3 regions of the Thermaerobacillus caldiproteolyticus genome follow, and region 3 is predicted to be linked to each of the others. Evidence: predicted binding sites of a transcription regulator. Region 3 holds the regulator's gene; each other region holds the start of a gene.

Region 1 (7,801 bases), 510 kb from region 3:
TAATTCGTTTTCGCATCTGTTGATCCCTTCCTTTCTATAGGGAATTGAGTCATTTATTTATCATTTAAAGCGACAACCCCAGGAAGTTGCTTTCCTTCCATAAACTCAAGCGAAGCTCCTCCGCCAGTTGAAATGTGATCCATTCGATCAGCAAGACCAAACTTTTCAACTGCAGCCGCTGAATCACCGCCGCCGATGACGGAATATGTATCTTTCGCATCCGCTAACGCTTGAGCGACAGCTTTTGTTCCTTCAGCAAACGCATCCATTTCGAATACGCCCATTGGTCCGTTCCAAACAACGAGTTTTGACTTCATAATAATATCGCGATAAAGCTCACGCGTTTTCGGACCAATATCCAATGCTTCCCAATCGCTTGGAATTGCATCAATATCAACGACTTTTTTATTCGCATCGTTTGAGAAGTCATCAGCTACAACAACGTCCACAGGCATGTAGAAGTTTACGCCCTTTTCCTTTGCCTTCTCCATAAACGATTTTGCAAGCTCAATTTTGTCTTCCTCAAGCAAAGACTTACCAATTTCATGGCCTAGTGCTTTCACGAATGTGTAAGCAAGACCGCCGCCAATAATTAAGTTATCGACTTTATCTAATAAGTTTTCAATAACGCCAATTTTGTCTTTTACTTTCGCTCCACCGATGATTGCAGTGAATGGACGATCTGGGTTAGAAAGAGCTTTTCCTAATACTTCAATTTCTTTTTCCATTAAAAAGCCCGCAACCGCTGGTAAATAGTGAGCAATTCCTTCTGTAGAAGCATGAGCGCGGTGAGCTGCACCAAATGCATCGTTTACATAAATATCCGCTAACTCTGCAAATGCTTTAGCCAATTCTGGGTCATTTTTCTCTTCACCAGGATAGAAACGAACGTTTTCAAGAAGCAATACGTCGCCTTCGTTCATTTCTGCAATCGCTGCTTTGACCGCATCGCCATACGCTTCATCCGTTTTCACAACATTTTTGCCAAGAAGCTCACTTAAGCGCTCAGCAACAGCATTGAGACGCATTTCTTCAACGACTTTTCCTTTCGGACGACCAAGATGGCTCGCTAAAATGACTTTTGCCCCTTGTTCGACTAAATATTGAATCGTTGGTAAAGCTGCGCGAATGCGCGTGTCATCTGTGACTTTGCCATCTTGCATCGGCACGTTGAAGTCAACGCGGCAAAACACACGTTTTCCTTTGACATCAACGTCACGGACAGTTTTTTTGTTCATGGCAAAACGCCTCCTTTTTAGACAATATCGTCTTCGCCATACGAAAGGGAGTGGGGATGACCCCCGCTCCCCTCTCCATTTCTCTATTATAGACTTGATTGAGCGACTAAGACAATGATTATAAACCTTTTGATGCGATATATGCAGCAAGGTCAACAACACGGTGAGAGTAACCTGTTTCGTTATCGTACCAAGAAATAACTTTCACCATTTTTCCTTCCATGACCATTGTAGAAAGTGCATCGATTGTAGAAGAAGCTGTGTTGCCATTGTAGTCACGAGATACTAATGGCTCTTCGTTATATGCTAAAATGCCTTTTAATTCGCCTTCTGCTGCTGCTTTTAATGCTGCGTTTACTTCTTCGACTGTAACTTCTTTTTCTAGCTCTGCAACAAGGTCAACAACAGATACGTTTGGAGTTGGTACGCGCATTGCCATACCGTTTAATTTTCCTTTTAACTCAGGTAATACAAGAGCTACTGCTTTTGCCGCACCTGTTGTTGTTGGAATGATAGACTCAGCCGCTGCACGAGCACGACGTAAATCTTTGTGAGGTAAATCAAGAATTTGTTGGTCGTTTGTGTATGAGTGAACGGTTGTCATCATACCGCGAACGATACCAAATTTTTCATGTAATACTTTTGCAAATGGTGCTAAGCAGTTTGTTGTACAAGAAGCGTTTGAAATCACATGATGGTTTGCTGGGTCGTATTTATCTTGGTTTACGCCCATAACGATTGTGATGTCTTCATTTTTAGCTGGTGCAGAGATAATTACTTTTTTCGCACCTGCTTCTAAATGTTTCGCAGCATCTTCACGGTTTGTGAAGCGACCAGTTGATTCAACAACGATTTCAACGCCTAATTCGCCCCAAGCTAATTGAGCTGGGTCACGCTCTGCTTTTACAACGATTTCTTTTCCGTTGACGACAAGATTATTGCCGTTTACAGACACTTCGGCATCTAATGTGCCATGAACAGAGTCATATTTTAAAAGATGTGCTAATGTTTTTGCGTCTGTTAAGTCGTTGACAGCAACAACTTCGACGTTAGGATTTTTTAACGCAGCGCGGAAAACGTTACGACCGATACGACCAAAACCGTTAATACCAATTTTCACTGCCATGTTTAGTTCCTCCTTTAATGATAAAAATGTTATATTTTCAGGGATGTTACTCCCTTATTAACGCTCGGGCTGCTCCTTCATCGGTAATTAAAATGGAATGAGGAGCTTGTTTCATATACGCCTTAATCGCTTTTGCCTTTGAAGCACCGCCAGCAACAGCAATGACATGTTGGACATGCTCTAGGTCCTCAAGCTGAATGCCAACTGTTTTGACTTTATGCACAACTTCGCCTTCTTGGTTAAAGTAATAACCAAATGCTTCGGCCACAGCATAACGTGCTTTGATTTTTTCCATATCCTCTTCAGGAGTTTTTCGACGTTCTGCCATTGTTATAGCATCCCCGATTCCATGAATAACCATACTCGATGATTTAATGAGCTGAAGCACTTCTTTTACCGTCGGCTCTTCAATGAGTGACTGATACGCTTCATTGCTGAGATGATCAGGAACATGAAGAAGCCGATAATTTCCCATCGTTTTTTCTGCCATTTTGGCACAAATGGTGTTCGCTTGGTTTTTTACATCTTCTCCTAAGCCGCCTCGTGCTGGAACGAATAAAACATCGCTTTGTTTGGAATCAGGAGTCATCATCTCCGCTACAGCAGCGAGCGTCGTTCCCCCTGTAACAGCGACAATGTTTTTGTCTGTCAATCTTTCTTTCATACAGGCCACACAAGCTCTTCCCATTTCTTTTTTCACCCAAGGAGAAAGGTCACTATCACCAGCGACTACAATGACATCTTCAATATGAAGTGTGTGCTTTAATTTTTTTTCTAAATCTTTTAGACCTAAAACTTCTCTCATGACGTCTTCAAGAATATGCAACAATTCGTTTCCTTCCGACGTCACGCTCATGCCAGCGGAACTCATGATCAACAGGTTTTGCTCTTTTAAAAACTGCACTTCGGAGCGAAGCACGCGCTCACTGATCCCCAAACTATTGGATAACACTCTTCTACCGATCGGTTGCATAAGACGAATGTATTGCAAAATACGGTACCGTTTTTGCATAACATCAAGAAGGTCAGGTAATAATTTCTTCTGGGCCTCAATTAAAGACTGCATGTATTCCCTTCTCCTTGCACAGAATATACATGGACCTAAAATGTCCCGCTATGACTTATTATGTCCCGCTTGTGTGAAAAAAATTACTCCTGCTACATTTTTATTGTAACAGGAGTAACATAAATCTTCAACTATTCAACTCCCGAAGTAAACGCTTTCTTACAATTTCTTTTTGAATCATCCCATAGTCGATTTCCTCCCCATCAATTTCGACGACCGGAATCATTAACTGGTATTTTTCTAATAATGCATCGTCGCTGTAAATATCAATTTCATTGATTTGAAAATCGTACTCTTTTTGCAACTCTTGCAAGACTGCTTTCGCTTTTTCGCATAAAGGACAATCGACTTTTGAGTAAAGATTGACTACCATGATTTCACTTCCTAATACTGTTTTCGTTTGGCTGATGATGGGATATAGAGCTGCTCGCGATATTTCGCGACTGTTCGTCGTGAAATCGCAATACCATGCTGTTCATGCAACATATCAGCAATCTTTTGGTCGGATAAAGGTTCTCGCTTGTTTTCGGCTTCAATGAGCTGCTTAATCAACGCTTTTGTTTTGGTAGCAGAGGCCTCTTCGTCAGCGCTTACAGAAGAAAGCGAACTCGTAAAAAAGTACCGGAGCTCTACCGTGCCAAACGGTGTTTGTACATATTTATTTTTCACAGCACGGCTTACCGTCGATTCATGAATGTTAAGGGCATCCGCAATTTCACGCATAGTCAAAGGCTTTAAAGCGGTTAAGCCTTTTTCGAAACATTGTTTTTGCCTTTCCAAAATTTCTTTCATAACGCTCACTAACGTTTGCTTACGCTGTTCTAAGCTTTTCGTCAGCCAAAGAAATTGACGATATTTTTCTTTGATGAATAATTCAACTTGTTCATCTTGCCGACAAGCGAGTTTCTTTTCATATTCACGGTTCCATATTAATTCTGGGAGAATCTCGTCATTAAATAGAAGGCGCAAGCCTTCTTCAGAGCGTTCGATGACGAAATCCGGCACAATAAAATGCGGTTCAATTTTTGTATAATGGCTGCCTGGGCGAGGTTCAAGGGTGCGAATTAAATCCCAGACTTGCTGCAAATCGGTAATGTCCACATGCAATTGTTTAGATAATGCTTTCCAAGCTTTCTCCACGAACAGTGAAAAATGCTGTGACACAATTTGCTCCGCTAATAAATTCCGCTCCGGTAAACGTTGTAATTGGAGGTATAAACACTCTTGCAAACTGCGTGCCCCCACACCGGCAGGCTCAAGCGATTGTAACAACTGAACCGCTTCTTCTACTTCATCTTCAGAGACGGCTAAATGAGCGGCAACATCCTTCATATCCGTACGCAAATAGCCGGCATCATCAAGTGAATTAATTAAATAACGAAGAATGTGTCTAGTTTTTGGGGACAGCGACATCGAATGAAGCTGAGACAATAAATAAGAAGTTAGCGTTTCAGAACGAACGCTTATATTTTCAATCACGTTTCGCTTTTCTTGATGAGACAAAGATTTATATGATTGCCCCGGTTTATGATCGTTAATTTCAAGAAACGGATTATCCAGCGACTGTTCGTACAGAAACGATCGCAATTCCAGAGTGGAATACTGCAATAGCTCAATCGCTTGTGTTAATTCTTTTGTCAATGAAAGCCTTAGCCGTTGTTCTTGGAGTAATTCCGCTCTCATAGTCGCACGCCTCCTTCTCCATTTATTGTACATCAACCTGCACCAGGCGTATATGGTAATGAATTGTAAGAAAACGATCTATATTAGTACTGCTTTGAACGTTCCCAACTATCTATACAATATATATATTCGTACACTTTCCAAAAAAGAAAGACCTATCACTCACGGTGATAGGTCTTTCTCAGGTTATACGCCCTCGGCAGGATTCGAACCCACGCTAAGAGAACCGGAATCTCTCGTGCTATCCACTACACTACGAGGGCATGGTGTTGCGAGGACATGGCGTTTAGTTGCACATTCAATTATAGTGAAGATTATTCTTTTTTGCAAGAGGAAAATGTGTTTAAAAAATAGAAAAGCGGATATGATGAAAAAAGGGATGAAGATGAGTCATAACGAATAATAATGAAGTAAGGGCAGGAGGTTTTGTTTGACCTTCATTGACCAATTATGTATCATAAAAATACATACGATTTTAACCGATTGGTAAAGGAGGAAGTTCCATGAATTTAATTCCTACAGTTATTGAGCAAACAAGTCGCGGTGAACGCGCATATGACATTTACTCCCGTTTGTTAAAAGACCGCATTATTATTCTCGGTAGCCAAATTGATGACCATGTGGCCAACTCGATCGTTTCGCAGCTTTTATTTTTAGCCGCAGAAGATCCAGAAAAGGATATCTCTCTTTACATTAACAGCCCAGGCGGTTCGATTACAGCAGGAATGGCGATTTATGACACAATGCAATTTATTAAGCCTGATGTATCAACGATTTGCATTGGAATGGCTGCATCCATGGGTGCATTTTTGCTTGCAGCAGGAGCAAAAGGAAAACGATTCGCTTTACCAAATAGCGAAATCATGATTCACCAACCTCTTGGAGGCGTGCAAGGTCAAGCGACAGAAATCGAAATTGCTGCTAAACGCATTCTTTTCTTACGCGATAAATTAAATCGTATCCTTTCCGAGAACACAGGACAACCAATTGAAGTCATCGAACGAGACACCGACCGTGATAACTTTATGACAGCGGAAAAAGCAAAAGAATATGGATTAATTGACCGTGTCTTAACAAGAGTCGATGAAAAATAATCGACGTTTTTATTAACGAATGAGGCTGTTCTCTTTTTATGTGGGAACAGCCTCGTTTTTATCGATTTATTATCCTTCGTTTTGTACGTACTTAGCTAACGCTTCAAGCGCTTCTTTTTCATCCGGACCATCAGCAATGAGTGTAATGACAGACCCTGAACTGATTGCCAAGCTCATTAATCCCATAATACTTTTTGCGTTGACTTTTTTTCCGTCTTTCTCTAAATAAATATCCGACGAAAACCGGTTTGCTTCTTGTACGAATAACGCGGCTGGACGTGCCTGTAATCCCGTTTTTAGCAACACTTCCACTTGTTTTTCCACCATATTCCTGTCTCCCCTTCACTCTAAAGTGATTTATGAAAATCAATTGGTTGACCAGCCCGTAGTTTTTCGGCAATCTCATCAATTTTCCTTAATCGATGATTGATTCCTGATTTGCTTATCTTTCCTCCGGATACCATTTCACCTAGTTCTTTTAACGTAACATCTTGGTAATTAATTCTTAATTCAGCAATTTCCCGCAATTTTTCTGGAAGCGCGCTTAGACCGATCGTTTCATCAATGTAGCGAATGTTTTCGATTTGCCGAAGAGCTGCACCAATTGTTTTATTTAAATTCGCTGTTTCACAGTTAACAAGGCGGTTTACTGAGTTTCTCATATCACGAACAATCCGGACATCTTCAAATCGAAGCAGCGCTTGATGAGCGCCAATAATATTTAAGAACTCAGCAATTTTTTCCGCCTCTTTTAAATACGTAATAAACCCTTTTTTTCGTTCTAACGTTTTGGCATTGAGAAAAAAGTGACTGTTCATTAATTCACATAATGAATCGCTATGTTCCTTATATAGCGAAAAAATTTCAAGATGATACGATGAGGTTTCCGGGTTATTGACCGAGCCTCCCGCTAGAAACGCGCCACGCAAATACGCGCGTTTACAGCATTTCTTTTTGACGAGCTCGGGAGAAATGACGCGAATAAGAGAAAAATCTTCCTCCAATATTTTCAAATCCTCTAACAGCTCACGAGCACCTTCTACTACTCGAACGATATACACATTATTTTTCTTTAACCGCATTTTTTTGCGGACTAATAACTCTACTGTAACGGAATATCCTTTTTTCATTAGCGTGTAAATTCTTCGGGCAATCGCCGCGTTTTCCGTTTGCACATCAACGGTTACTCTTCGATTCGAAAAAGAGAGCGAACCATTCATGCGCAAAAGCGCGGATAATTCTGCTTTCAAACAGCAAGGTTTCACTTCAAGGCTCGTTAATTCTTTTTTCGTTTCCGACGCAAACGACATCGTTGCCACCTCCGTATTCATTGTTTGCAAAGAGGAAGAAGGAGGTGCTAAAAGGATTCGGTAGAGCTGGAAGGATTATGTTGGTAACAGTGAAACAAGCAATGACGCAACTTTTTTTGTGTCATGACGAATGACTTGATCTTCGTAGCTAACGATATGGTCACGAATGACCGTCAGCCCTAATTCCGTTAATTTTTCACTATCATCCTTGACCGGTTCTGCTAACTCTTCGGCGTAACGCTGTTGAATCTCCTCTGGAATATGTCCGCTGTTCACAACAATCA
Region 2 (7,801 bases), 790 kb from region 3:
GTCAGGAGCAATTCTTCGTTCCTCAATTCCCGTTCTCGTCCGAATCCATTCATCAGACGTATCCATCATTTTTTCTAAATCAAAATTGGTTAACACCTTCTCCGGTAAGTATCGCCCAATCCCTATAATACCTGCACCCACGCTGAACAACTCCTTCAGTATTATATAACCAATTACTATTACTTGGTACTAATTTTATCGGAATTTTGTTAAACGTGCAATACAAATATTTGGTACGTGGTATACGTCTAATCAATTCTTTTTTTTTCACATAAAGTGCTAATAAAGAGGAAAGGGAAAGGAGAGGAAAGCATCATGGAAGACACGGAACAAAATAAGCAAACTGACCAAGAAGCCAAGGAGCAAAATGAGCAGACTAACCAACGAGAGGATCGTTTTTCCCGTTTAATGTTCGGGCCGTTTCCGTCACGTCAAAGAGAGAACGTTCTAGGAAAAAGCGAATTTAGCGAATTCCCTCCGCAACAAGGGCTCGATTTTATGCAATTAATGCAAGATATTGATACGCTTGTCTCCTCATTTAATCAATTAAAGCCCCTTATGAAAAAATTCACTTCCTTTGTTGACCTTTTCAAAAAATCATAACGACAACGGTTCCCCGATGAGGCATGTTCTTGTTTGAATGCCTCTTATTTTCTTTGCCAAAAATAATTCCCCTACCGTTTCTATACTCGATAGAGGAATTTATTGTAAATCATTATATTGCTGATAAAATTGATGAATCGCTTTGGAAAAGCTGTATCTTTTTTCTGGTAAATGGTATGCAACATCCACCTGACCTTTTACCTTCCTCGCTAATTCCTCATATTTTCGACAATGAAAAGAGGAAGGATAAGAAGTAACACCCGATAGTTGCCATATCTTAATGGGAACGCATGATTGAACAAATGATAATGAAGGGACTGCGTCTTTTATATTCATTTCGTCGATTTCATACGCTACCGAAATTTCTTTGACCATTCGTTTGTAAAAAAACTTATTTTCTTTTTCATACGCCAGCTGCGCTTGTAAATCTAAGCATGGGCTTAACATCACTACCGCGCGAATTTGCTGTGGCAGTGTTTCAAGCAACCGCAGTGCGACAAGAGCTCCCATTCCTTCAGCAAGAATATAGATGCGATTGTTTAATATTTCACTTTTTAACACGTAGTAAATCAGTTGCTTTACCAAACGGACTGCCTTAGGACTCCCCCAATGTCGACCATATAAATTCGAATAAAAAATGGTATATCCATATTCACGTAGATCGTTAAGAAGCTGGCGTCTTCCTTTATGCTGTAGCCAAAAACTTGTGCTGTCACTGACGAAATGGTTCGTGTCACCAAGGATGAGAATTGCAAATCCGTTCGGGCGCTCCGGCAAGTGAACTACACACCATTGATCATCAAGCTGGAAAAAACGTTGTTGAACCTCCATTCGTATTCACCCTTACTTTTTACAGAGCATAGTTGCACAGTATACTGTATGCAAAAGATGCTAAGAAGTAAGGGGATATTGCCCAAAAACAAAAGGACATTTTCGATTTCTATAAGTTATGGTAAGATAAAAACGGAATGTTACAAAGATTGAGGTGAATGCGGTGAAATTTTTTTGGACATTTTTTTGGACGTTTCTGCTAGTACAAATGGCCACATACGTCATTGGCTCAATGCAAGGTATTGCTTATCACTTTTCAACAGGAGCTTTATTAGGGGTTGTTGTTACGATTCTCATCATCATCATCGCTAACTTACTTCCTGACGAACCAGTTGAACATCACTAAGAAAAGCGGAGGTGACTTGCCTAACCGCAATGGGCAAATGTTCTTCCCCCGCGGAAATGTCTGCATTCGAGGGTGAAGGTGATTTGGCCCGAGCGGTTGGTCACCGGAGCTAGACAAAAAGAAAAGCGAAAGCGGCGCGTGTAACTTCGTAAGAAATAAGGCTGTCCCGAAAGTAAAGGGACAGCCTTGTTCATTTTATTTCGCTGTCACAACGATTTGTCCGCCTTCATAATCAACATCGACTGTGCTGTAATCTTTGATACGGCCAGCGATGATTTCTTTCGCTAATGGGGTTTCAATATGTTTTTGAATAAATCGTTTTAATGGTCGTGCTCCGTAAACCGGATCGAATCCGGATGTAGCAATGTATTCTTTTGCTTTTTCCGTCAATGTGAGGGAAATATGGCGATCGGCCAGCCGCTTGGCAAGTTCCTTCACTAATTTTTCGACAATTCCTTTTACTTCTTTCGTTGTTAACGGTTTAAATAAAATAACATCATCCACGCGGTTTAAAAATTCCGGACGGAAATGAGCGCGCAATTGTTGTAATACTTGTTCTCGCGTTTCTTCTTTGATCTCTCCATCCTCTTTGACTCCTTCTAACAACGCATGCGAGCCCATATTTGATGTCATAATGACGACCGTATTTTTAAAATCGACCGTGCGCCCTTGGGAATCAGTAATACGTCCATCATCCAACATTTGTAATAAAATATTAAACACTTCTGGATGCGCTTTTTCGATTTCGTCAAGTAAAATGACGGAATACGGTTTGCGCCGTACCGCTTCCGTTAATTGCCCCCCTTCTTCATAACCGACATAACCAGGCGGAGCACCAATTAAGCGCGATACCGCATGTTTTTCCATATATTCGGACATGTCGATGCGAATCATTTGTTCTTCGCTATCAAATAACGCTTGCGCGAGCGCCTTCGCCAGCTCCGTTTTTCCGACACCGGTTGGTCCTAAAAAAATAAAGGAACCGATCGGACGATTAGGATCTTTAATGCCCGCACGAGCACGCAACACCGCATCAGCGACAAGCTCGACCGCTTCATCTTGCCCGATGACACGCTCATGTAAAAGGTCATGCAGACGCAACAGTTTTTCGCGTTCCCCTTCGACTAATCGTGTTAACGGAATTCCTGTCCATCTTGAGACGATTTCCGCGATTTCTTCCTCTGTTACTTCCTCACGAAGGAGACGACCTTCTTTGTTTGTTTCGTTCATTTGCTGTTCAAGCTGCTTTAATTGTTTTTCCAGCTGTGGGATGCGACCATGGCGAAGTTCAGCAGCTTTATTTAAGTCATACTCGTTTTCTGCTTCTTCCAATTCGCGTTTAGCTTTTTCAAGAGCTTCACGAACATTGCGCACTTGTTGAATCGCTTCTTTTTCTTGTTGCCATTGCGCTTTCATGCTGTTTGCTTTTTCGCGCAAATCGGCGAGTTCTTTTGTTAAAGTCTCGAGCCGCTCCTTGCTTGCTTCATCCGTTTCTTTTCGCAACGCCGCCTCTTCGATTTCCAGCTGCATGACTCGCCGCATCACTTCATCAAGCTCGGATGGCATGGAGTCAATTTCGGTACGAATCATCGCACACGCTTCGTCGACTAAATCGATCGCTTTATCAGGTAAAAAACGGTCGGAAATATAGCGATCCGATAATGTTGCTGCCGCCACAAGAGCACGATCGTGAATGTTGACGCCGTGATGGATTTCAAATCGCTCTTTTAAACCGCGCAAAATGGAAATCGTATCTTCGACGCCCGGTTCTTCGACAAGCACTTGTTGGAACCGACGCTCCAAGGCCGGGTCTTTCTCGATATATTGCCGATATTCATCGAGTGTTGTTGCACCAATGCAATGCAATTCCCCGCGCGCTAGCATCGGCTTTAGCATGTTTCCAGCATCCATTGCGCCTTCTGCTTTTCCCGCTCCGACAATCGTGTGCAATTCGTCAATAAATAAAATAATTTTTCCTTCGCTTTTTTTTATTTCATTGAGCACCGCTTTAAGACGTTCTTCAAATTCACCGCGAAATTTCGCTCCGGCAACAAGAGAACTCATGTCTAAGGCAAAAATCGTTTTATCTTTTAACCCTTCTGGAACGTCTTTCCGAACAATACGTTGCGCCAACCCTTCAACGATCGCTGTTTTTCCGACGCCCGGCTCCCCGATTAACACCGGATTGTTTTTTGTCTTGCGCGATAAAATGCGAATAACGCGGCGAATCTCACTATCGCGACCGATGACAGGATCGATTTTTCCCGCTCTCACTTCCGCTACTAAATCGCGGCCGTATTTTTTTAGAGCTTCGTATGTAGCTTCTGGAGTTGGACTTGTCACGCGCTGATTCCCCCTTATTTCTGTTAATACTTTTAACAATGATGAACGGTCAATACGGTATTGCTGGAGCAAATGGCTAATATCGTTGTTTTCAATTGTTAATGCCAATAATAAATGTTCGACTGATAGATATTCATCTTGCATTTGCTTTGCCTCTTGTTCGGCATTCGTAATGAGGCGTTGCAAGCGATGGGTCATATAGATGTTTCCTTCTTCGACCCCTGCGCCAAGTACTTCCGGTTTTTTCTTTAAACGCGCTCGCAACTCGTTCGTGAACGCCTCTACATTCACATGAAGCAGAGTTAATATTCTTCCTGCTAGTCCTTCTTCTTGTTGAAGCAAAGCGAGTAAAAGATGCTCGATATCCATTTGTTGATGATGATGTTTCACAGCAAGAGATTGGGCAGCGATGAACGCTTCTTGCACTTTTTCTGTCATTTTATTTATGTTCATTGCTTTCGCCCCTTTTTTGACTTTTTTTGACCTTTAAAGTCATTATAACGGATGCTCCCTTTTGAATTCAAATGGAAAGCCATCCCCATATGAGAATGGCTTTTTCGCATGATTAAGAAAGTATAACTTTTTACCGTTCACAGCGTCCCCGCTTTTCTTGTTTACGGTTTTCGCATATATGTCCAATGACGATTATGGTTCGATGTTTCTGGGAACGTGTCTCCGGCTTTTAACCTGATTTTCTTTGGATGCTTCACATTATCTCCTGTTTCACCAATTTCGATATAGACACCATTGTTCGGTGCTTTATCCCCCGGTCCAAAATGTCGTCTCTGGCCCATCTTCATTCCTCCCTTAAACCAAAGGTACATTATTAACGTTCCCGTTGTCTCTTCCGTTCATAACTACGCAAATGATGGTACAACATGATAAAAGCACCGGAATGTAATCCAGTGCTTTTCGTTTATACTAAAAGAGATAGTAAAATCGCTTTTTGTACGTGAAGTCGATTCCCTGCTTGTTGAAACACAAATGAATGAGCGCTGTCAATCACATCAGCTGTCACTTCTTCACCACGATGTGCCGGCAGGCAATGGAGAAAGATGTAATCATCTTTCGCTTTTTGTACTAGCTGCTCATTGACTTGAAACGGCTGAAAGACAGAAAGCCGCTCTTCACTTTCTTGTTCTTGTCCCATGCTCGTCCATACATCGGTGTAAATGACATCTGCACCTACCACTGCTTCGCTTGGATCATGCGTAACGGTAATCGCTGCTCCTGTTTGTTCTGCCGCTTTTACTGCCTCTTTTACATAATTCTCTTTCGGTTCATAGCCAATCGGACAAGCGATTGTACAATCCATGCCCACTTTTGCTGCGGCGATCATTAACGAATGAGCAACATTGTTGCCGTCACCGACATAAACAAGCTTAATCCCTTTTAATTTCTTTTTTAATTCATAAATTGTTAATAAATCGGCTAATGCTTGACACGGATGATCATCGTCGGTTAAGCCGTTAATGACAGGAATCGTTGCATAGTGAGCTAATTCCTCAATTTTACTATGGGCAAATGTACGAATCATAATTGCATCAACATATTGGGATAATACTCTTGCTGTGTCAGCAATCGTTTCGCCGCGACCGATCTGTAAGTCATTACTATTTAAATAAAGGGAATGGCCTCCTAATTGCGTCATTCCAACTTCAAATGATACTCTCGTGCGCGTTGATGGCTTTTCAAAAATCATTGCTAATGTTTTTCCCGCGAGCGGAGTATAACGTTCCCCCGCGCGCTGTTTTTGTTTTAATTCCGCAGCTAGTGCTAATACATCATGAATTTCTTCCGAAGAAAAATCGATTAGTGTTAATAAGTCTTTTCCTTTTAACGAGGAACTGATTGTTTGTTTTACGACTGGGTTCATACAATCACCGCTTTCTCTGATTTTCTTTTCTGTTCGAGCCAATTTTGAATAGACGAAACAGAAGCATTATCAATACCGATCGCCTGTAAAAATAGCTCACATGTTTCTATTTCTGTAAAGGTGATGATTTGTCGGGACAACGCAAGCATTCTCTCTTCGGTGCTTTCAGTATCTTTTTTCAGATTAAAAAACGCTAACGCTTCTTTTCGTTTCACCCATTGGGCAAACGGTATATCCGTTACAATGGTAAGTTGTTTATCTTCAATGAGTTCAAGTAGTGACTGCATATTGTTCATATCAATATCTACATAAATTTCATAAGCGCCGCCTTTTTTAGATAAATACGAATGGAACGCCTTAGCTGCCGCTTCAGTCACTGTTTCAGCGATGCTGATGCCTTCTCCTGTCGATTTCATTTCCGGACCGACGAGAGGATCGACTCCCGGCAATTTATGCGTTGAAAATACCGGATATTTTAAAACGATATATGGCATATTCGCTAATCCTCGGTGTTTTTCGCCAACCGAGTCACACAAACATTTCCCAAGCAATAATTTTGTCGCAATTTGCGCGAGCGGAATTCCTGTCGTTTTGCTGACAATCGGCACGGTACGGCTTGCGCGCGGATTGACTTCTAGTACATACACTTGACCGTTGGCAATGACATATTGAATATTCATAATCCCTTTAAATTGGAGTTTTTGAACAATTTTTTCCGCGAACGTCATGATTTGCGTTTTCTCTTCTTCCGTCAACGTCTGAGCGGGTAAGAAAGCATAACTATCTCCAGAGTGGACTCCCGCTTTTTCTACATGTTCAATAATCGTTGGAAGCAACATCGCTTCTCCATCGGCGACAACATCGACTTCCGCTTCTTTTCCGTCTAAATATGCGTCGATTAAGACCGGATATGTAAACGTTAATCCTTCTTTTAACAGTTGCTGCAATTGTTGTTCATTGTTGACGATAAACATTCCTTTTCCGCCAATAACATAGGAAGGGCGAAGTAAAACCGGATAGCCTACCGCTTTGGCATTGGCGATGAGTTCATTTTCATCGTTTGCCATTAACCCCGGTACATGTGGAATATCGAGCTCTTCTAGTAATTGATAAAAGCGGTCGCGATCTTCAAGTTGGTCAATGACGTCATGGGAAACACCAAGAATGGTTACGTTCGCTTCTTCTAATCCTTTCACAAGGTTAATAGCCGTTTGACCGCCAAATTGAACGATCACTTTTTCAATTCGTTCCGCTTCAATAACATTTAACACTTCTTCTAACGTAAGGGGCTCGAAATAAAGGCGGTCCGCCACAGCAAAATCGGTACTTACTGTTTCTGGATTGTTGTTAATCAAAACCGTTTCATATCCTTCTTCTTGCAACGCATAAACGCTATGAACGGAGCTGTAGTCAAATTCAATGCCTTGCCCGATCCGAATCGGACCTGCTCCGATAATTAACACTTTCTCTTTATCACTTTCTTTTCTCTCATCTTGGCCAAAATACGTCGAATAATAATAGTCCGTTTCCGAATGGAACTCTGCTGCGCATGTGTCAACCATTTTGTACGAAGGAACAATGCCAAGCTGTTTCCGTTTTTCTCTTACCGCCCATTCACTTACGTTCCAGACATCAGCTAAAAACGCATCGGAAACCCCTTTTTCTTTCAAAAGACGGAACGTCGCTTCATCAATATCGTCTAAACTTGTTTCTTTCGCTTTCTGTTCCAACAAAATAAGCTGATAAAAGGAATTCAAAAAGAATCGATCAATCTTTGTCAATTCATAAATCGTTTCGATCGT
Region 3 (7,801 bases):
TGTCCAATTCCTTTTGAATGCGATTTAAAATATCAAGACCACGACGACCACGGTTTCTTTTTAGCACATCGGACGAATCGGCAATATGCTGCAATTCTTCTAATACAAACCGCGGAATGACGATCGTCCCTTCTAAAAATCCTGTTTGGCAAATATCAGCAATCCGTCCATCAATAATAACACTTGTATCAAGAATTTTTAAGGAACGATTTTTTTGGTTTTCACTTTCTTCCTCTGTTCCTTTTTTCTTAGACATGCGATTAGAAAGGGAAAATAAATTCATTAATTCGTGTCGCTTCTTAAATCCAACTTGAAACCCTAAATAGCCAAGCAAAATGGTTAAAAACACGGGCAACACCGTATTAACGACTTGAAATTGAAACGCTTTAAGCGGCATTACAACTAAAAACGCGACAATTAATCCGAAAATGAGCCCTAAGCTTCCAAATAAAATATCGGTGACAGGTGCTTTCACCAGCGATTCTTCAACCCAGCGAATAAGCTCTACTACATAATCAACTAACCAAAAAGTGATGATAAAGAAAATAAGCGCCCCTACAATAGCCAACATGTACGGGCTATTTAAAATGGCAATGTCATCGAGCTTCAATAATTGAAATAAGTTCGGCAGAAAAATAACCCCTAACGTTCCTCCAATAACGAGAAAAAACAATTGAACAATTCGTTTTACCATTTCTTCACCTCCTCTACTACATTATAAACAGTTTCCATTGTTTGAAACCAATTATAACGACAGTTTTTAATCTTTTTTAAACATTTGATACACATTTGTAACCTTTCTATCACTTACTTGCTTCCTAATGTGTATTCAAGCGCTTCGGCAACGTGAGACACGCCGATGATTTCTACTCCTGCTGGTACATTCCATCCGCCTACATTGTTTTTTGGAATAATAATACGATGAAATCCTAATTTTACTGCTTCCTGTACGCGTTGTTCAATGCGGGAAACGCGGCGGACCTCCCCTGTTAAGCCGACTTCACCGATAATAACATCATAAGGATTCGTAGGCTGATCACGAAAACTGGAGGCAATGCTTACAGCAATCGCTAAATCAATCGCCGGTTCATCCAATTTGACGCCGCCTGCCACTTTTAAGTAAGCATCTTGGTTTTGGAGAAGTAGCCCGACGCGTTTTTCAAGTACTGCCATTAACAAAGAGACGCGGTTATGGTCTATTCCCGTCGCCATTCTCCGCGGATTTCCAAAACTCGTCGGTGAAATTAATGCTTGAATTTCTACTAACACAGGCCGGGTTCCTTCCATAGAGGCAACAACTGTCGACCCTGCCGCTCCTCGTGAACGCTCCTCTAAAAATACTTCGGACGGATTCTCCACTTCCAATAAACCGGTTTCTCTCATCTCAAAAATGCCAATTTCATTGGTGGAACCAAAGCGGTTTTTTACCGCTCGTAAAATGCGGTACGTATGATGACGTTCCCCTTCAAAATAAAGCACGGTATCAACCATATGCTCTAAAATTCTCGGTCCGGCAATTGCCCCCTCTTTTGTCACATGACCGACGATAAAAATGGCAATCCCTTTTGTCTTCGCGATTTTCATTAGCTCTGCTGTGCATTCGCGCACTTGGGACACACTTCCGGGAGCTGACGTAATTTCCGAACGATACACCGTTTGAATTGAATCAATAACGACAAAGGCAGGATTGATTACCTCAATCGCCTCCGCAATATATTCTAAATCCGTCTCTGCTAACACATACAATTCATTAGATGAAACATGAAGGCGATCTGCCCGTAATTTCGTTTGTTTGACCGATTCTTCACCAGATATATATAACACTTTATTTTGTTTCATCGCGAGTTGTGCCGAAACTTGCAAAAGAAGCGTTGATTTTCCGATCCCTGGATCACCGCCAATTAAGACAAGAGAGCCTCTGACAATGCCCCCGCCTAACACGCGGTTCAATTCAGACAGATCTGTTTGTATGCGCGGCTCTTGTGTTGTCGTCACTGTGGTAATCGGTACCGGCTTAGAAATTGTATCGGGAGACGAATGAACGAACACTCCCCTCGTTGTTGGTTTTGCTCGCTCTACTTCCTCTACCATAGAATTCCATGTATAACATCCCGGGCATCTTCCCATCCATTTGACCGACTCGTACCCGCATTCTTGACAAACAAACTTTGTTTTTTTCTTTCCCATTTATCTTATTTCCTTTCCTAACCAAAAATTACCATAAAAGAAAAGGTATGCGCCAACGGGTTGCCGCATACCTCAGAGGTTATTAAACTGTCTGCCCAGATAAAATAACAAACTGTCCGTCTTTTACATCGACAACAACCTTCTGCCCTTTTCCGATCGTTCCTTTTAGCAACTCTTCAGATAGGCGATCTTCAATATGCTTTTGCAGCGCCCGGCGCAATGGACGTGCACCGTATTCAGGATCATATCCTTGTTCAGCAATTTTTTCGATCGCTGCTTGAGTCAATTCTAAATCAATGTCTTGTTCTTTTAAGCGTTTGATAAGCTGTTCTGCCATTAGCTTCACGATTTGGGTTAAATGTTGTTTTTCTAATGAATGGAACACAATAATCTCATCAATACGGTTTAAAAATTCTGGACGGAACGCTTTTTTCAACTCGTCCATGACTTTTTCTTTCATGTCTTTGTATTTTTGGGTTTCGTCTTGAACATTAAAGCCGACATATTTATTTCGTTTTAGCGCATCGGCACCAACATTTGACGTCATAATCACAATGGTATTGCGAAAATCAACCGTTCTGCCTTTAGAATCCGTTAGGCGACCATCTTCTAATACTTGTAAAAGAATATTAAATACATCCGGATGGGCTTTTTCCATCTCATCTAACAAAACGACCGAATATGGTTTACGGCGCACTTTTTCCGTTAACTGACCACCTTCTTCGTATCCTACGTATCCAGGAGGTGAACCAACAAGACGAGACGTTGAGTGTTTCTCCATATATTCAGACATGTCAATCCGAATTAAAGCATCTTCATCACCAAACATTGCTTCTGCTAACGCTCTTGCCAGCTCTGTTTTTCCTACACCTGTTGGGCCCAAGAAAATAAACGAACCAATTGGGCGCTTCGGATCTTTTAATCCCGCACGAGCGCGACGCACCGCCTTCGCTACTGCTTTCACTGCTTCTTCTTGACCGATGACACGCGAATGTAAAATCTCCTCTAACTTCAATAACCGTTCTGTTTCCGTTTGTGCTAATTTTGCCACTGGGATTCCTGTCCAGCTTGATACAACCATCGCGATATCTTCAACCGTTACTTCTGAATTTTCTTGACCTTGTTTTTCTTTCCACGCTCGTTTCGTTTCTTCAAGCTGCTCGCGCAAACGTTGCTCAGTATCGCGCAATGAAGCGGCTTTTTCGAATTCTTGGCTTTGAACAGCGGCATCTTTTTCTTTGCGAACTTCCTCTAATTTTTGTTCAAGCTCCTTTAAGTTTGGCGGAGTGGTAAATGAGCGAAGGCGCACCTTTGAGCAAGCCTCATCAATTAAGTCAATCGCTTTATCTGGGAGGAAACGATCTGTAATGTAACGATCCGATAATTTCACCGCTTGAACAATAGCCTCATCGGAAATCGACACGCGATGATGCGCTTCATAACGGTCACGCAATCCTTTTAAAATTTGGATTGATTCTTCTACCGTTGGCTCATCGACATAAATCGGTTGGAAACGGCGTTCTAACGCAGCGTCTTTTTCGATATATTTGCGATATTCATCTAATGTTGTTGCCCCGATACATTGTAATTCTCCGCGAGCTAGAGACGGTTTTAAAATGTTGGAAGCATCAATTGCTCCTTCTGCGCCACCTGCACCAATCAAGGTGTGAAGCTCGTCAATAAACAAAATAATATTTCCAGCTTGTCGAATTTCATCCATCACTTTTTTTAAACGATCTTCAAATTCACCGCGATATTTTGTACCGGCAACCACTGTTCCCATATCGAGCGTCATCACTCTCTTATCGCGAAGTGTTTCCGGTACTTCATTGTTTACGATTTGTTGCGCTAATCCTTCTGCAATCGCTGTTTTTCCAACGCCGGGCTCCCCGATTAAAACAGGATTATTTTTCGTGCGTCGGCTTAATACTTCAATGACACGTTGAATTTCTTTGCTTCTACCAATGACCGGATCCAAGCTACCTTCCCGAGCGATTGCTGTTAAATCGCGCGCAAGACTATCCAATGTTGGCGTACTCACATGGGAAGCGGCTCCACCTTGATGACCGGAAACGGACTCGTTGCTTCCAAGCAGCTGAAGAACTTGTTGACGAGCCTTATTGAGACTTACTCCTAAATTGTTAAGAACGCGCGCAGCGACACCTTCTCCCTCACGAATTAATCCAAGCAAAATATGTTCTGTCCCTACATAAGAATGCCCTAGTTTTCTTGCTTCATCCATGGAAAGCTCGATGACTTTTTTGGCACGCGGCGTATAATGAATCGTTTGGGAGGATTCATGCCCACGACCAATTAGCGCTTCCACCTCTTTTTGAATTTTATCAGGACCTAATCCTAAAGCCGTTAACGCTTTCGCGGCAATACCTTCTCCTTCACGAATCAATCCTAATAAAATATGCTCCGTCCCAATATTATTATGCCCAAGGCGTACGGCTTCTTCCTGTGCTAAAGCTAACACTTTTTGCGCCCGTTCCGTAAATCTGCCGAACATCATCATTCATCATCCTCCATTGCTTTTTTCTCTTCCATTTTTAAACGTTCACGAATTAATGTTGCTCTAAGAACATCCCGTTCCTCTGGTCTTAACGCTCCCCCTGCATATTGTTGCAAACAGCCCGGCTGTGTTAGAATCATGAGCTCATTTAAAATGTTGCGCGAAATGTTTTTAATATATCCTAAATCGATTCCTAAGCGTACATCAGACAAACATTGTGCGGCTTCTTTAGACTCAATGACCCGACTATTCGCTAATATCCCGTAAGAACGGAAGACTCTGTCTTCTAATTGTATGTTTAAAGTTTTGACTAATGCCTCTCTTGCCATTCTTTCCTGGGCAATTAACTGTTGAACAACACTTTTTAAATCTTCAACAATATCCTCTTCTGATTTTCCTAATGTGATTTGGTTAGATATTTGAAAAATATTCCCCAATGCTTCACTGCCTTCTCCATACGTTCCTCGTACGACTAACCCAAGCTGGTTAATCGCTGGAATAATCCGATTCATTTGTTGTGTTAAAATGAGAGCAGGAAGATGCATCATCACAGAGGCACGCAACCCTGTACCTACGTTTGTAGGACAACTTGTTAAATAACCTCTTTTTTCATCAAATGCATAATTGACATGCGCTTCAATCCAATCATCAAGCCCATTAGCTACTTGTAACGCTTCCGTTAATTGAAATCCAGGAAATAAACATTGAATACGAATATGGTCTTCTTCATTAATCATAATGCTTACTTCTTCGTTTTCAGAAAGCAAGCATGCTCCAAATGGCGAATCTTCTGCTAAATGGGGACTAATTAAATGTTTTTCTACCAATACCCTTTTTTCAATTGGCTGAAGTTCATTCATTTTTAAAAGTTCAAATCGTCCAATTGAATGATACAATTGATTTGAAAAAGTATTTTCAAACAACTCGACAATTTGCTGTGCTTCTGTAGGGTTAAAAACAGTCGGAAATCGAAAATCAGCGATGTTTCTTGCTAATCGAATTCGGCTGCTTAGCACAATATCGGAATCAGGTCCTTCTTGACTCATCCAAGAGCTGACCGCTGTATTCAAAAATTTCTCAAGCGACATAAGATTACAGATCCCCCTCTCCACGTTCACTTAGCTGAGACTCAAGAACGCGAATCTGGTCACGAACTTCGGCCGCTTTTTCAAACTCCTCCTTAACTATTAGCTCTTGGAGTTTTTGCTTTAATTGATTAAGTTGTTTTCGAATATGAATCGTACCACCAGTGCGTCTTGGGATCTTTCCAGCATGCGTAGTGTTGCCGCTATGAAGCCGTCTCAGTATTGGTTGTAACTGGCGTGAGAATGTATAATAACAATGGGAACAACCAAATCTTCCTATTTTTGTAAATTGTTCATACGTCATATTACAGCGCTCACATTGTAAAATGTTAGGGCTTTGAAACGCGCTCGGCTTCGCTTCTGTTATCGGAGATTGGAGATTAAGTAAACCGGCTAACAAGTTATTAATAGAGAAGCCTGTATTGTCAGGAAACATAAACATTTCCCCACGCTCTTGGGCACAGTGCTCACAAAGGTGAAATTCTGTCTTTTCGCCATTGATAATTTTGGTAAAATGCATCGTTGCCGGTCTTTGTTTACACTCTTGACATATCAATGTTTTCACCTCTCCCCTATTTATATTTCAATGATATTAACATCGCTTTTAACATTCGGGCTCTTAACTCATCGCGCTGCGGTAAATCAATATACAGTACCGAACGATCCATAACACTGAGCATAATGTTCGCTTCACGCTCTGAAATTACTTTTTCCTCCACTAAACGACGAATAATATCTTCAGCATTGGATTGGCTAATCCGATGTTGGATGAGCTCCAACAGCTGATCAATTAATTGCGCCTCACTTTTTGTTTTTACTTTCATAATTCGAATGTATCCGCCACCGCCACGCTTGCTCTCAACAATATATCCTCGTTCTAATGTAAAACGTGTATTGATGACATAGTTAATCTGTGAAGGAACACATTGAAATTTATCGGCAATTTCACTTCGCTTAATTTCTACAATTTCTTTATCACTCATATTTAGTACTTGTTTTAAATATTGTTCAATGATATCAGAGATATTTCGCACTCTACCTCCTCCTTGCATACGCAGTTGACTTTGACTATATTTGACCTTACCTTTACTATATAGCGAATTGAAGAAAAATGCAAGAAAGTAACAAATTAATGCCAATAATATGATTGCCGTTTTTGAAAAAAATGAAACAAAAACACGCCAATAAATAGGCTAATTCTCTAATATTTTTTAAAATCCTCTGGATATTTACAAATTTTCTTACATAAGGAACAATCTCAAACAAACAGAATTCTTTTCTAGAATGAACAGTAACATATCTTATCACCTAACACACAGAATCTTTTTCGCCAAGACATTTACGAACAATAAGCCAGGCGAAAAAAAGGATGCTGCTTCATGCAAAAGTCTATGTTCTCGATCAGTCAAAACTTATCTACATTTTATAACGACAAGTTGGTTTTAAGCATCTGCTACAGCTCATTAATAAATTATCCAACATACATAAAAATTGGTTACTGTAATTAGCCCATAAACAAAATATAATGCTCTTATTTAATTGAGCACAACAATAAAACAAATTACAAACAAAAAAGCATGTCCCACAAATTTTATAAACAGGACATGCTTCCCTAATAAAATAAAGCCTAGCGACGACCTACTCTCGCAGGGGCGCTGGCCCCAACTACCATCGGCGCTGGAGAGCTTAACTTCCGTGTTCGGGATGGGAACGGGTGTGACCTCTCCGCCATTGTCACTAGGCAAGATATCGAATTGGACAAATATGATTATAACGAACCTATCGGTTCTGTCAAGAACTTTTTTGTTCTCTCAAAACTAGATAACCGATATCCATGCAAAGAAGCGAACGCTCGGCTTCACCTTTTTCTTGGTTAAGTCCTCGATCGATTAGTATCCGTCAGCTCCACGTGTCGCCACGCTTCCACCTCGGACCTATCAACCTCGTCATCTTCGAGGGATCTTACTCGCTTGACGCGATGGGAAATCTCATCTTGAGGGGGGCTTCACGCTTA

What was found. Region 3 encodes CtsR, which represses protease genes until heat stress. Its sites were predicted from a motif close to ATGGTCAATAAAGGTCAAACA; they were not measured.
Region 1: the regulator CtsR is predicted to act here: its motif matches at 5,541-5,561, upstream of clpP (ATP-dependent Clp endopeptidase proteolytic subunit ClpP).
Region 2: the regulator CtsR is predicted to act here: its motif matches at 4,590-4,610, upstream of clpB (ATP-dependent chaperone ClpB).

What each region holds. Positions count from the first base shown of each region.
Region 1 covers NZ_CP064060.1:2,720,469-2,728,269, forward strand. The annotation lists gene tpiA (triose-phosphate isomerase) at 1-16, opposite strand, end outside; gene ISX45_RS13735 (phosphoglycerate kinase) at 54-1,238, opposite strand; gene gap (type I glyceraldehyde-3-phosphate dehydrogenase) at 1,357-2,364, opposite strand; gene ISX45_RS13745 (sugar-binding transcriptional regulator) at 2,411-3,430, opposite strand; gene ISX45_RS13750 (glutaredoxin family protein) at 3,558-3,803, opposite strand; gene rpoN (RNA polymerase factor sigma-54) at 3,815-5,113, opposite strand; tRNA gene ISX45_RS13760 (tRNA-Arg) at 5,305-5,376, opposite strand; gene clpP (ATP-dependent Clp endopeptidase proteolytic subunit ClpP) at 5,617-6,207, shown strand; gene ISX45_RS13770 (HPr family phosphocarrier protein) at 6,277-6,534, opposite strand; gene whiA (DNA-binding protein WhiA) at 6,555-7,517, opposite strand; gene ISX45_RS13780 (gluconeogenesis factor YvcK family protein) at 7,593-7,801, opposite strand, start outside.
Region 2 covers NZ_CP064060.1:281,097-288,897, reverse strand. The annotation lists gene ISX45_RS01515 (beta-ketoacyl-ACP synthase III) at 1-141, opposite strand, end outside; gene ISX45_RS01510 (hypothetical protein) at 316-603, shown strand; gene ISX45_RS01505 (alpha/beta hydrolase family protein) at 703-1,434, opposite strand; gene ISX45_RS01500 (DUF2929 family protein) at 1,598-1,780, shown strand; gene clpB (ATP-dependent chaperone ClpB) at 1,976-4,576, opposite strand; gene ISX45_RS01490 (YjzC family protein) at 4,738-4,917, opposite strand; gene argF (ornithine carbamoyltransferase) at 5,040-5,999, opposite strand; gene ISX45_RS01480 (carbamoyl-phosphate synthase (glutamine-hydrolyzing) large subunit) at 5,996-7,801, opposite strand, start outside.
Region 3 covers NZ_CP064060.1:3,230,939-3,238,739, reverse strand. The annotation lists gene ISX45_RS16190 (PIN/TRAM domain-containing protein) at 1-694, opposite strand, end outside; gene radA (DNA repair protein RadA) at 808-2,187, opposite strand; gene clpC (ATP-dependent protease ATP-binding subunit ClpC) at 2,270-4,702, opposite strand; gene ISX45_RS16175 (protein-arginine kinase McsB) at 4,702-5,790, opposite strand; gene ISX45_RS16170 (protein-arginine kinase activator protein McsA) at 5,795-6,343, opposite strand; gene ISX45_RS16165 (CtsR family transcriptional regulator) at 6,360-6,821, opposite strand; rRNA gene rrf (5S ribosomal RNA) at 7,413-7,529, opposite strand; rRNA gene ISX45_RS16155 (23S ribosomal RNA) at 7,657-7,801, opposite strand, start outside.